Regions from separate parts of the Faecalimicrobium sp. JNUCC 81 genome, predicted to be linked through region 2. Evidence: a T-box and tRNA genes for the amino acid it is inferred to sense, from the RefSeq annotation. Region 2 holds a T-box; the other holds one or more tRNA genes.

Region 1 (9,068 bases), 1.9 Mb from region 2:
TAAAAATGGATCTACAGTAGATAAATCTTCTACAAGTCCAACTAGTGCTCCACTTCCAAAAGGTGCATATGCTTTATGAGCTGAGAATGTTAAAAAATCAATTTGTTCGTCATCAGTTTCACCCTTCATATTTATTTCTTGATGGGCTACAAGTTGAGCTGCATCTACTATTATTTTAGCATCATGTTTATGACATATTTTAGCTATATGATTTATAGGATTAACATATCCAGTTACATTTGATGCTGCTGTTATTGCTACATATTTTATTTTACCATTATTTTCTATAAATTTTTTCTCTATATCATCTATATTAATTCTACCAAATGCATCTACCTCTATATATACTACACTTGATGAATATCTCCATGGTAAGTCATTTGCATGATGCTCCATTCTCGTGGTCATAACTTTTATATCTTTATCTTTCGTCAATATATCAGAAAGTATATTTAAACTTTCTGTATCTGACTTTGTAAATACTACAGTATGGGTATTATTTCCTTTAAGATTAAAAAACTTTAATACTTCTTCTCTTGCATTTTCAAATTTTTGTGTGCATATATCTCCTTTTTGACCAAGTCCTCTTGCTATTGGTCCATAATACTTTATATCTTCTAAAATAGTATTTATTACGCTTTTTAAAGGAGGCGTTGTTGCTCCATTATCAAAGTTTATAGGAACTATATATGATCCATTTTGAAGTTTTACAGGAGTTTCTATTCCTTCAAATAATTCTCTATAATTCATCGTATTATCACCCCTTATACAACAATATATGCATATCTTCACCAAAAGTTCTTATTATTACACCCCTTGATTAAGATTATTAACTATAATATACTTAAATAAGTTATTATATAGTATTATTAAGGAGAAATTTATGAGATTAAATAACTATATTAGCTCGACTGGAATATGTTCTAGAAGAGAAGCAGATAAATTAATTCAAAGTAAAAAAGTTTTAATAAATGGAAAAATGGCACAAATAGGGCAAGTAGTAAATCCAGGAGATGTTGTAAAAGTTAATGGAAAAATATTACATCAAAAGAAAAACGATGTTTATATCGCCCTTAATAAACCAGTAGGTATAACCTGCACAACAGAAAGGCATATAAAAGGAAATATTATTGATTATATAAACTATCCTGAGAGGATTTTCCCTGTTGGAAGACTTGATAAACCATCAGAAGGATTAATTATACTAACAAATGACGGTGATATAGTAAATAAAATATTACGTTCTGAAAATAACCATGAAAAAGAATATGTTGTAACAGTTAATAAAAATATTACACCAGAGTTTATAAATAACATGTCAAATGGAGTTCGAATATTTAATCCAGTTAATAAAAAATATGTAATTACTAAAAAATGTTCTGTTACTAAATTAAATAATTGTACATTTAAAATAGTATTAACTCAAGGGTATAACAGGCAAATACGTAGAATGTGTGAAGCTTTCAATTATGAAGTTCAAAAACTAAAACGTGTTAGGATAATGGATTTAACATTAAATGGTATAGCACCAGGTAAATGGAGAAGACTAACGCCTCAAGAAGTTAAAGGATTAATAGATTAGAACCTTCATTTAGGAGGTTTTATTTTTTTTAAATTAGCATATATCTAATAATAGGAAGTGATTTAATGAAAAATACCTATTTGGCAAAGATAATAAACTCATTTTTACCAGTACTTTCTATAACCTTACTTCTTTTTTACATATGCTGTGATTTAAGTTCTAAAATTGGTGGATTAGGCTTTATACTCTTTTCTATTTGCGATACCTGTGAAATATATATATCATTAAAAAATAAAAATAATTTAAATACCTTAAATTTGCTTCTAAACTTAATAATGTTAATATTAGGTATTCAAATGGTATTATATCCATCTGTATTTAATTAGAAATACTAAAAGACCTGATTTAAAAATCAGGTCTTTTAGTATTTCTAATTAAATATATTATATATTAGTATCTTTTACTTCTTCAGGCGGTAACTTTTCCATCGTTATTCCTGTAGCCGCATAGAATAATGATACTAATGGATTTATTAAATTTAAAAATGCAAATGGTAAGTATGCAAATGGATGAATTCCTAATGTAACCCACATATAAGCACCACATGTATTCCATGGAATAAGTGGTGATAAAAGTGTACCACTATCTTCTAATGCTCTTGATAAATTTTTAGGATGTAATCCCCTTTTTCTATACTCATCTTTGTACATCCTACCTGGTAAAACTATAGATAAATATTGTTCTCCTGTAACTAAGTTAGTAAACAAACAAGAAAATATTGTAACAAATACAAGACCAAAAGTCCCTTTTGCGAATGTTAAAAGTGCATTAGCTATAGCTTCTAACATTCCTGTTTTTTCAAGGATTCCTCCAAGAGTTAAAGCACATAGTATAAGAGAAACTGTCCACATCATACTATCTAGTCCTCCACGAGTTAAAAGCGCATCAACTTCTGAAATTCCAGTTGTTGATTCAAATCCATAATGAGCCGCATTTATTATTGATTTTAAATCTGCACCTTGGAATACTGCAGCAAACAGTCCTCCTAATAAAGTACCTATTACAAGACCTGGTATAGCAGGCATTTTAAACACAACCATAAGTATAACTATAACTGGAGGTATTAATAATATTGGAGATAAAGTATTAAATGCTCCTTCTAAAGCATTTCTAATAACTTCTATTTGAGTCAAATCTAACTCTTTACCTGAATATTTCATTCCTATTACTCCATATAAAACAAGTGCTATTAATAAAGCAGGCCCTGTAGTATAAATCATATGTTTTATATGTTCAAATAATGTTGCACCTGCCATAGCTGGTGCTAAATTGGTAGTGTCTGAAAGTGGAGACATTTTATCTCCAAAATATGCTCCAGATATTATCGCCCCTGCTACAAGAGGAGCAGGCATTCCAAGACCTTGACCTATTCCAATTAAGGCTATGCCCACTGTACCTGCTGTAGTCCATGATGAACCAGTAGCTAAAGATACTATTGCACATATTAATGTAGTAGCAACTAAGAATATTCCTGGAGATAATATCTTTAATCCCCAATAAATCATTGCAGGAACTGTACCACTTAATATCCAAGTTCCTATTAGCGCTCCAACTATCATAAGGATTAATATAGCTTGCATCGCCATTTTTATAGTATCTAAAACTCCTTCTTCCATTTCTCTCCATGTAAATCCTAATCTAGTAATGCCTATAATTGCTGCTACAACAGCTCCTAATATTAATGGAATATGAGGGTCTGCACCTAATTTAACTAGTGAATAAGCTAATACTGCAATTAAAAATATTATTGGTATTAATGCTTCACATAAAGTTGCTTTCCTTTTGGTTTTTGGTTTTGTATCCAAATTACTTCCCCCTAATTTTAATTAACAGAATATTTAATATCTTCTGTTAATTAATTATATTTATATTTTTCTATTTTTATTACATACTTCTATTGAACATTTCAATTATTGCAAAACATACTACACCTTCGCCAAATTTTCCTGGTTCAAACCCTACTTCATACCTTAATGCTTTTGAAAGTTCATAAATTATTCTAGAATCTCCATATATTAGACTCTAACTTCATTAGGTATAACTATTTCTATTTCAAGCTATAAAATCCAACGCTAACATTTCAACTTAGAAGAATACTTGATGTTACCACTTCAAATTGAGTCTTTCATATACCAAAAAATGTAAAATACCAGAAACTATAAAATTTAAAATTTCTGGTATACTTTACTTCAAAAATATTATTTACTCCTATATCAAAGTCAAAATACGATCTATTATGCCCTTATCAAACACTTCTATTTCTGGATTATTCCTAAAATCTTTGTTTATATTTAGGTACTACACAAGTACCACTTGCTTTGCATACAACTACTGGTTCTAATAAATAATCTGCTGCTGATTCATTTATATCTGTTCTTGTTATAACCACTTTTCTAGCTTCAAATTTCATTTTTCTTGAAGTTGTTCCAAAACCAATTATTTCTCCTATTGCTTCTATATAATCCCCTGCATAAACTGGAGCAATAAACTCTACCTCATCATAAGATTTAAATAATCCTTCATCTCCATCATTTCTTATTAATAATTCAGTGGCTACATCTCCAAATAATTGAAGTATTTTAGCTCCATCTACTAAATTACCACCGTAATGTGCATCATTTAATCCCATTCTCATTCTTAAAGTACATTTCATATACATATCTCCCCTAGCTTTGAAATTACTTATTTTTTAGTCTATTTATTAATTCTTTTACTGCTTTATTTATATTTTAATCTTTCTTATCCGTCTATTCCATGTGCAATAGGTAACGTTTCATTTTGTGCAAAGACTATATACATTTGCTTTAATAATTCTTATTTATACTCATAAAATCCCTTGTTAGTTTTTCTTCCTAAAAGTTTAGCTCTTACCATTTTTTTAAGTAATGGGTGAGGTCTATACTTTGAATCTCCAAATTCATTGTATAAAACTTCCATTATATTTAAACATACATCTAAACCTATAAGGTCTCCCAAAGCTAAAGGTCCTATAGGATGGTTTGCACCTAATTTCATAGCCTGATCTATATCAGAAGCTGTTGCTACTTTGTCTGCAAATATACCTATTGCTTCATTAATCATAGGCACTAATATTCTATTCACTATAAATCCTGGTGCTTCATTTACTGTTACAGGAGTTTTTGTATTTGATTAGATAGGTCAAAGATAGTATTATGAGTTTCTTTTGAAGTGAACATACCGTCAATTATTTCTACTAATTTCATAACTGGAGCTGGATTGGAAAAATGCATTCCGATTACTTTATCGGGTCTTTTTGTACTAATTGATATGTCTGTTATTGATAATGAAGATGTGTTTGTTGCTAGTATTGTTTCTTTTTTACATATATTATCTAGTTCTCTAAAGATATCTTTTTTTTCATCTATATTTTCAACTATTGCCTCTATTACCAAATCACAATCTCTTGCCTTATTTATATCTGTTGTTATTGTAATATTTGATAATATTTTTAATTTTTCTTCTTCTGTTAGTTTTTCTTTCGCAACACTTTTTTCTAAATTTAGTGTTATAGCATTTACTGCCTTTTCTATGCTTTCAATATGCAAACTTCTAATAATTACTTCATTATTATTAGATGCTAAGACTTGAGCAATACCACTACCCATAGTTCCGCTTCCTATGACCATTACTTTCATAAAATACCCCCTATTAAATTTGACTTTTAAGCTTGCAATTCTACTCATAGCAAGTTCACAACCTCCACCTAACACAAAACCATTCATATCTGCTATTATTGGCTTATCTAAATTTTCTATATTTCTAAATATATCACTTCCTTTCTTAGAGAACTTTCTAGCTTCTTCAACGCTCATGTTTTCATTGCTGATATATCATCACCTTCTACAAATACCCTACCTTGTCCAATTATTATGCCCACATAAAGTTCTTCCTTTTATTTAAGTATATCTATTGCTTTATCTAACTCACTTAACAATTCTTCATTTAATGAATTTAAGTATTTTTATCTGTCTATTTTGATAATACAAATGTTATCTTTTTTCACATATTAAATTATTAAACATTTATAGACCACCTTTATCTTCTATTTAATAAAGCATATGAAGATAAATATATATATATGATAAATATATATATATGATAAATAAATAATTTTTTGTATAAAATTTTAAAATTTATTATATTATTTATCGAAGTAATGTATACATTAAATAAACTAAAGATCCATCTATTCAATAATGAAATGTAAAAGTCAGCATACAAACTCTGTGTCAAAATTTGTATCTCGATTTTTATCCAACTGGTAAAAAAATCTACACTAGCATGTCTTTATCGAATTTTGATTTATATCCATCTATACTTTCGCCAAATCTCTTTAGCATATGATATTTTCCATTTATGTATTTTCCTAATATCCAATATCCTTCTATGTAGTCTAGTTGACAATGAATCTCTCCTCTAGACTTAAAGTTCCAATGGTCAGATATTCTTAAGCTTCCTTCTGGTTTATGAGTCCAAGATATATCAAATGTATTGTAGTAAGTGTCACTATAGGGGCTTTTAACTATATTTTCAAATTTATTTATTTCTTCTATTACTTGTTTAGGCATTATTTTAGATTTTTGAGCTATTAATATACTTTTCATCTAAATCTCCTTATATTACTCTAATTTAATATTAAGTTTTCCAATTAATATTTAATTATTTCTAAATATGGATAATAAATAAAAAATACCACTAATATTTAAATATTGGTGGTATTTTTTATTTATTATATAAGTTCTTCTTTTTTATAATTTTCTATAGCTCTTATTACATAACTTAATGTACAGAAATCTCTATCTAGATTTGCCTCAATAAAGTTTAATCCTCTTATTAATGTATTTTCATCGAAGTTTTGTAATAAAATCATTGCACTTATTGGACTTATACTTCCATCCTTTGTATCTAATACTCTTGAATTCTTTATAAACTTATTATTCATAGCTGATTTAATTGCATTTTCAAGATTTTCATTTATGTTTAATTCTGGTATTTCATCAAATACTATAACATCTGAGTTAGATATGTTTAAATTTATAGCTTTACTTATATCTGTACATAAGAATATAGTATTTTTAAATTCAGCACCCTTAAAATCTACTCCATCTAAATTAGCACAATCAAATACTACATCTTCAAATTTTGCCTTTTTAAACTTACTCTTTTTAAAATTTGTTGCAACAAACTCTGCTGATTTAAAACTACATCCATAGAAATTGCATGATTTAAAATGAGCTCCTCTAAAGCTTGTATAATTAAAATTTGATCCCGAGAAATCACTATTATAACAATTACTTCTTTTTAAATCTTTATACATAAAATTTTTATTTAATTTTTGTATATTGTTATAGTTGAACTTACCATTTATTTTTTCATTTGCAGACATTTTTTCCTCCGTTAATTAAAAAACTCTTATATCAATGGATATAAGAGTTATATTTATGCTTATATTGGTTGCGGAGGCAGGACTCGAACCTACGACCTTTGGGTTATGAGCCCAACGAGCTGCCAACTGCTCCACTCCGCGATATTACACTTTCTTCTTATTACTTAAGTATATAATATCACACTTATTATAATATAGCTACACTTATTTACTTTTTACAAATTTAAATACAATTAGATATCCTAAATATCATAGATTTTATTACATATATTATCATAGCTGGGTATTCTCTAACTGTATAGTAAAGACACCCTGATAATGAGCTTGGTGATGATAGTCCTTCATTTTCTAAACCTAATATATATGCTATAATTCTTGACCTAAGCAAATGATAGTCATTAGTAACAATAAGTATTTTTTCTTTAGTTTTTCCTTTTAATATTTGCTTGCTATATACTATATTTTCAAAAGTTGTAGTTGATTTATCTTCTTTAATAATTTTTTTTGAATCTGCGCCTTTATCTATTAAATATCTATACATTGCCTCAGCTTCAGATATAACTTCATCCTTACCTTGACCACCCGATACTATGATTTTAATTTCTTTATTTTTATTATAATACTCAAGAGCTTTATCTAGTCTTACCTTCAAGGTTTTTGATACTTCTTTTCCATTTATAGCGGCACCTAAAACTACTAAGTATTCTATATTTTTATATGATTTTACATTTTTATTTTGATTAATATTTATAAGAATTGCACTCTCTATTATTAGAAATGTTGATACAAATATTATTATAATGGTTTTATAAATTTTATATAATATATTTATCAATTTAATATTTTTATTATACGCTACCTCTTTAAATATTTTTACTCCATAAATACTCCACATACCAAATATAAGAATTATTGATGATAAGCTTAATCCCCATTCAATTACCAAAAATATATTAAAAGCAATTATACTAAATATAATATAACAGTCTTTTTTCATATTTTGCCTCTTTCATTTTTACCTTTATTTTATAATATATAAATATTTTTTTCAAATTTTAATATATAAAAAGTACTAGTATAATACTAGTACTTTTTATATATTAAAATTAATTTAATTATAAGGTTTCAATTTATATACCTTGTTGTAAGCAAGTTTTTAAATCATCATCAGGTGTGCTTATAACTTTTAAGTTAAATGTATCTATTAAGTATTGAAGTACATTTGGACTTAAGAAAGCAGGTAATGACGGTCCAAGAAAAATGTTTTTTATCCCTAAAGATAATAATGCTAATAAGTCTGCTACAGCTTTTTGCTCATACCAAGATAAAATTATAGATAATGGTAATCCATTTACGTCAGTATCAAAAGCATCAGCAAGTGCTGTAGCAATTCTTACTGCTGAGTAAGCATCATTACATTGTCCTACATCTAACAATCTTGGAAGACCTGCAACTTCTCCAAAATTCAATTTATTGAATCTATATTTTCCACATGCTAGAGTTAATATTATGCAATCCTTAGGTACTTTTTGAGCAAATTCAGTATAATAATTTCTACCTGGTCTTGCTCCATCACATCCACCTATTAAGAAGAAGTGTCTTATTTTTCCATCTTTTACTGCATTAACTATAGTTTCTGAATTACTTAAAGTAGCATGATGTCCAAACCCAACCAGTATTTCATGCGGTTCTTCATCTTTTTCAAATCCACCTAATTCCAATGTTTTATTTATTATTTCACTAAAGTCCTTTTTTCCTTCTGAGTCTTTGCCTATAAATTTAACTCCATCCCATCCAACTACATTTGTACTAAATATTCTATCTTTATAAGAATCCCTTGGTCTCATAAGACAGTTAGTAGTCATAAGTATACACCCTGGTATGTTATCAAATTCTTTTTGTTGGTCTTGCCATGCACCACCAAAATTACCTACAAGATGAGAATATTTTTTCAACTCTGGATATCCATGGCAAGGTATCATTTCTCCATGAGTATATATATTTATGCCCTTACCTTCAGTTTGTTTAAGTATCATTTCAAGGTCTTTCAAATCATGACCTGAAACTATTATAAATGGA
Region 2 (5,190 bases):
TCAGGATTTTTAGTATTTTTGATTATTTCAAAAGTATCTCCATGTGCATCTCTATCATGTATTATTATAGGTAATTTTAATTCATTAGCTAACTCTATTTGCTTTTTAAACCACTCTTTTTGTACTTCTCTAGGAGAGTTATCGTAATAATAATCAAGCCCTATTTCTCCTATTGCTACTACTTTATCATTTTCAGTAGCTAATTTTCTTAAAGTTTCTATTGCAGTATCATCAAGTTCACCAACATCATGTGGGTGAACTCCTACAGCTGCATATATAAAATCATATTTCTTTGAAAGTTCAATAGCGCTTATTGATGTTTCTATATCTGCCCCCGGATTTACTACTAAATCAACATTTTTCTCTCTTAAAGACTTTATTAGCTCTTCTCTATCTTCATCAAATCTTTCATCATTTAAATGTGCATGTGAGTCAAATAACATATTTTTTCTCCTAACTAATTAACGAACTTCGCATCCATCATTAGCACCTATTGCTGTTGGAACTACTAAGTCATCTCCATCATTTCCAGCTGCTAATATCATACCTTGAGATTCTACACCTCTTAATTTAACTGGTTTTAAGTTACATACTACTATAACGTCTTTACCAACCATATCTTCTGGCTTATACCAAGCTGCTATTCCAGATACTATTTGTCTTGTTTCTGGTCCTATTTTAATTTGGGATACTAATAATCTGTCTGCTTTTGGATGCTTTTCACAGCTTATTACTTTACCTACTCTAAGTTCTACTTTATCTAGTTCGTCTATTGTTATATTTTCTTTGTGTTCTAAAGGTTTTTCAACTACCTCGTCTTTTTTTTCTGAGAATAGTTCATTTAATTCTTCTACTTCTTTTTCTATATCTAATCTTGGGAATAAAGCTTCACCTTTGTGAACTTTTGTGTTTTCTCCTATAAGACCAAACGTCTTAACACTTTCCCAAGTTGTTAATTCTTCATTAACTATACCTAATTGACAGTATATCTTTTTAGCTGTTTCATTCATTATTGGGTTTATAAGAGTAGCTATTATTCTTATAGATTCACATAAGTTATAAAGTACAGTATCTAAAGTATCTTTATTAGCTTCATCTTTAGCTAAAGCCCAAGGCATAGTTTCATCTATATATTTGTTAGTTCTTCTTATTAATTTCCAAGCGCTTTCTAATGCTTCATTAAATTGAAGTTTATCCATTTCTTTTTCAAAATTTTCTACTGATAATCTAGCAACTTCTTTTAAATCGTTATCAAATTCAGTATTTGCCTTAGCCATCGGTATTATACCACCATTGTATTTTTCAACCATTGCTACTGTTCTACTTACTAAGTTTCCTAAGTCATTAGCTAAATCTGAATTTAATCTTGTTACGAAGTTTCTATGAGTATAGTTTCCATCTTGACCAAATGCAAATTCTCTTAATAAGAAGTATTTTAATGAATCTACTCCATATCTTTCTATCATTTGTTCTGGATAAACTATATTTCCTTTTGATTTACTCATTTTATCATTATCAAATAATATCCATCCATGTCCATATACTTGTGTAGGTACTTCTTCACCTAAAGCCATAAGTATTGCTGGCCATATTATAGTATGGAATCTCATTATTTCTTTACCTACTATATGAACGTTCGCTGGCCAGAATTTCTTGTATTCTGAATCATTTTCACTCATATATCCTAAAGCTGTTATGTAGTTACATAAAGCATCTACCCAAACATATATAACGTGCTTTTCATCAAATGGTACCTTTATACCCCAGTCAAATGTAGTTCTAGTTACACATAAATCTTCTAATCCTTTATCTAAGAAGTTAGCAACCATTTCATTTTTTCTTGATACTGGGAAACAGAAGTTAGGGTCTGCAAATAATTCTCTTAATCTATCTTCATATTTAGATAATTTAAAGAAATAAGCTTCTTCTTTAGCTAAATAAGTGTCTCTGCCACAATCAGGACACTTATTTCCTTCTAATAATTGAGATTCTGTCCAGAAACTTTCACATGGAGTACAGTATCGTCCTTCATAAGCACCTTTGTATATATCACCTTGTTCATATAGCTTAGTAAATATCTTTTGGATTATTACCTTATGTCTATCTTGTGTTGTTCTTATGAAATCATCATATGATATGTCCATTGTGTTCCATAGTTTCTTTATATCTGCTATCATTCCATCTAAGTATTCTATTTCTGTCATACCTTTTTCTCTAGCAGTTTTTTGTATTTTTTCTCCGTGTTCATCAGTTCCTGTTAAGAATTTTACATCATATCCACAGAAACGCTTAAATCTAGCTATTGCATCTGCTGCAACAGTTGTATAAGTATGTCCTATATGTAAGTTACCACTTGGGTAATATATAGGCGTTGTTACATAAAAACTTGGTTTAGTCATGTTATTACCTCCTATTTATTGTATTAAAAAACTCGCCTCCTATAATACATAGGGGCGAGATTAATCACGGTACCACCCTAATTTATCTATATTTGTATAGATATCTTAGTAGACTTTTAACGGGTCTAATCGTCTTATCTTAAGGACTAAATCGTTTGGATAAGAAAGCTCCAAGGCCATGTTCAATAATTTCTTTAACGCTAGCTTTCACCTAATCTAGCTCTCTGTTAGAAAAAGTCTTTATTTACTCTTCTTTTCATAGCTTATTAATATTAGTTTATACTTATGTTTACTATTTTATACAATATCATTTTATTTATAAGTACTATATGCATTACTGTATGAAATAGTACTTATATAATAATATATTTCCTTTTTAATGTCCATGATTTTATAATCAAAACTATATAACTTTATCTAAAAACTGCTTAGTTCTTATGTGTCTTGGATTTTCAAACACGTCACTAGGCACACCCTCTTCTAATATATACCCTTCATCCATAAATACAACCTTATTAGCTACTTCTCTAGCAAATCCCATTTCATGTGTTACAACAGCCATAGTCATGCCTTCATTCGCTAGCTCTTTCATAACGTCTAATACTTCTTTTACCATTTCTGGATCAAGTGCCGAAGTTGGCTCATCAAACAACATTACATCTGGTTTCATAGCTAGAGCTCTTGCTATAGCTATTCTTTGTTTTTGACCTCCTGATAATTGATCTGGATATGAGTCCTTTTTATCTTTAAGACCAACTCTATCTAATAATTCTAAAGCTTCTTTTGTAGCTTGTTCTTTAGAAATCTTTTTTAATTTCATTGGAGCTAATGCTATATTATCTAATATTGATATATTTGGAAATAGGTTAAAGTTTTGAAAAACCATGCCTATATGTTCTCTAGTCTTATTTATATCACTTTTTTTATCTAATATATTATTACCCATAAATAATATATCCCCACCATTAGGTTTTTCTAATAAATTTATACATCTTAATAATGTACTTTTTCCTGATCCACTTGGTCCAAGTATTGCTACGATTTCACCTTTCTTTATTTCTAAATTAATATCTTTTAATACTTCTAATTTTCCAAATTTCTTTTTAATATTTTGTATCTTTATCATGTATATAACCTCCCTTAAGCTATATCTGCTAATTCTCTCTTTTTATTAAATATTTCTGAACTTTTTGATCTCTTATTGTTTAATTTATACTCAAGTAAGCCAACTAACTTTGATAAGCTAAATGTAAGTACAAAATATATTAAAGCTGCTACTATTAAAGGCTCAAATGCTAAGTAAGTTGTTCCTCTTACTACATCTGCTTTATACATTAAATCTGGTATTCCTATTACTGAAACTATTGAAGATTCTTTTATTAAAGATATAAATTCATTAACTAATGATGGTAGAGAGTTTTTTAAACCTTGAGGTATTATTATATATCTCATACTCATAAAGTAATTGAATCCTAACGATCTACTTGCTTCCATCTGTCCCTTATCTACTGACTGTATTCCTGATCTTAATATTTCAGCTATATAAGCACTTGAGTTTATAGATAAAGTAAATATTGCAGCTACAAATTCAGATGATAAAGGTCCTATACTAGGAAACTCTATACCTAGCCCAGGAAATCCAAAATAAACTATTGATATTTGTATTAGTAAAGGTGTACATCTTAAAAATTCAATATACGAACTTGCTATAAATTTTAATATTTTACTTTTCGATATTTTTAACAAACAAACTACTATTCCTAACATAAAGCCTAAAATCAAAGTAATTGCTGATAGTCCTATTGTTGCTTTTGTTCCCTCTATAAAATACTTAGAGTATTCGCTTAAAAATCCAAAATCCATCTATTTGTACCTCCGTTATGTCTTTTATTGAGCTAACTTAGTAGCTTTTTCAACAAACTCATTTATTTTATTTTCTTTAACTAATTTATTTATTGCCTTATTTACTTCTTCTACCAAAGAAATATCTTCAGTTTTATTCATAGCAATTGCAGAACCCTCTGTATTTCCTTTACCTAAATCAATATTAATATCTACTATATTTGGATATTGTTTTAAATAACCTTTAGTTGTTTCTTTACTTAAAACTATAGCATCAACATTTCCATTGTTTAATTCTAAAACTACATCTGATATTTTACTTAATCCCTTTATATTAGTTGCTTTTAATATGTCTGTTGCTATTTGTTCTTGTAAACTAGATTTTTGAACCCCTATTTTCACATCTTTTAGACTTTCTATTGAATTAAATTTATTTAAATTTTCTTTATTAACTAAAACTGTGTGCTCCCCATTGTAATAAATATCTGTAAAGTTAACTGCTTTTTTTCTTTCTTCTGTTGGACTCATACCTGCAACTACCATGTCTACAACTCCTGATTTTAAAGCTGGCAGTAATCCGTCAAATTTCATATCCTTTATTTCTAATGTTACTCCTAATTCTTTTGCTATTTCTTTTGCCATTTCCATTTCAAATCCAACGATTTCATCTTTTCCATCTATTACCTTATGGAACTCATACGGTGGATAATCAGCACTTGTTCCTATTACTAAATTTCCTTTTTCTTTTATTTGTTCTAATTGTGTAAATGATTTATTTTCACTTGACACTTTTTTTGATGAGCTACATCCTATCACTCCTAAAGCTAATACTCCTGATAAAGCTACTATAACTGATTTCTTTAAATTTTTCATAATATTACCTCCTATTTTTAATTGATTATTAATTGATAATAGAACCATCTAAATATACTAGGTTTCCCTTACTTCG

Evidence for each region. The T-box of region 2 lies ahead of metG (methionine--tRNA ligase). A T-box ahead of a tRNA ligase gene usually reads a tRNA of that ligase, here a tRNA-Met.
Region 1: it encodes a tRNA-Met, which carries the amino acid that the T-box ahead of metG (methionine--tRNA ligase) is inferred to sense. The anticodon was not compared.

The regions. Positions count from the first base shown of each region.
Region 1 is NZ_CM132203.1:1,803,186-1,812,253, reverse strand. It holds gene JNUCC81_RS08945 (aminotransferase class V-fold PLP-dependent enzyme) at 1-750, opposite strand, end outside; gene JNUCC81_RS08940 (pseudouridine synthase) at 884-1,582, shown strand; gene JNUCC81_RS08935 (hypothetical protein) at 1,648-1,908, shown strand; gene nhaC (Na+/H+ antiporter NhaC) at 1,966-3,387, opposite strand; gene kal (3-aminobutyryl-CoA ammonia lyase) at 3,855-4,235, opposite strand; partial or broken gene JNUCC81_RS08920 (3-hydroxybutyryl-CoA dehydrogenase) at 4,397-5,238, opposite strand; partial or broken gene JNUCC81_RS08915 (hypothetical protein) at 5,341-5,415, opposite strand; gene JNUCC81_RS08910 (hypothetical protein) at 5,875-6,207, opposite strand; gene JNUCC81_RS08905 (pentapeptide repeat-containing protein) at 6,333-6,989, opposite strand; tRNA gene JNUCC81_RS08900 (tRNA-Met) at 7,055-7,130, opposite strand; gene JNUCC81_RS08895 (YdcF family protein) at 7,213-7,986, opposite strand; gene hcp (hydroxylamine reductase) at 8,120-9,068, opposite strand, start outside.
Region 2 is NZ_CM132203.1:3,692,016-3,697,205, forward strand. It holds gene JNUCC81_RS18045 (TatD family hydrolase) at 1-443, opposite strand, end outside; gene metG (methionine--tRNA ligase) at 462-2,399, opposite strand; T-box leader at 2,447-2,668, opposite strand; gene JNUCC81_RS18055 (amino acid ABC transporter ATP-binding protein) at 2,803-3,525, opposite strand; gene JNUCC81_RS18060 (amino acid ABC transporter permease) at 3,540-4,262, opposite strand; gene JNUCC81_RS18065 (transporter substrate-binding domain-containing protein) at 4,287-5,114, opposite strand.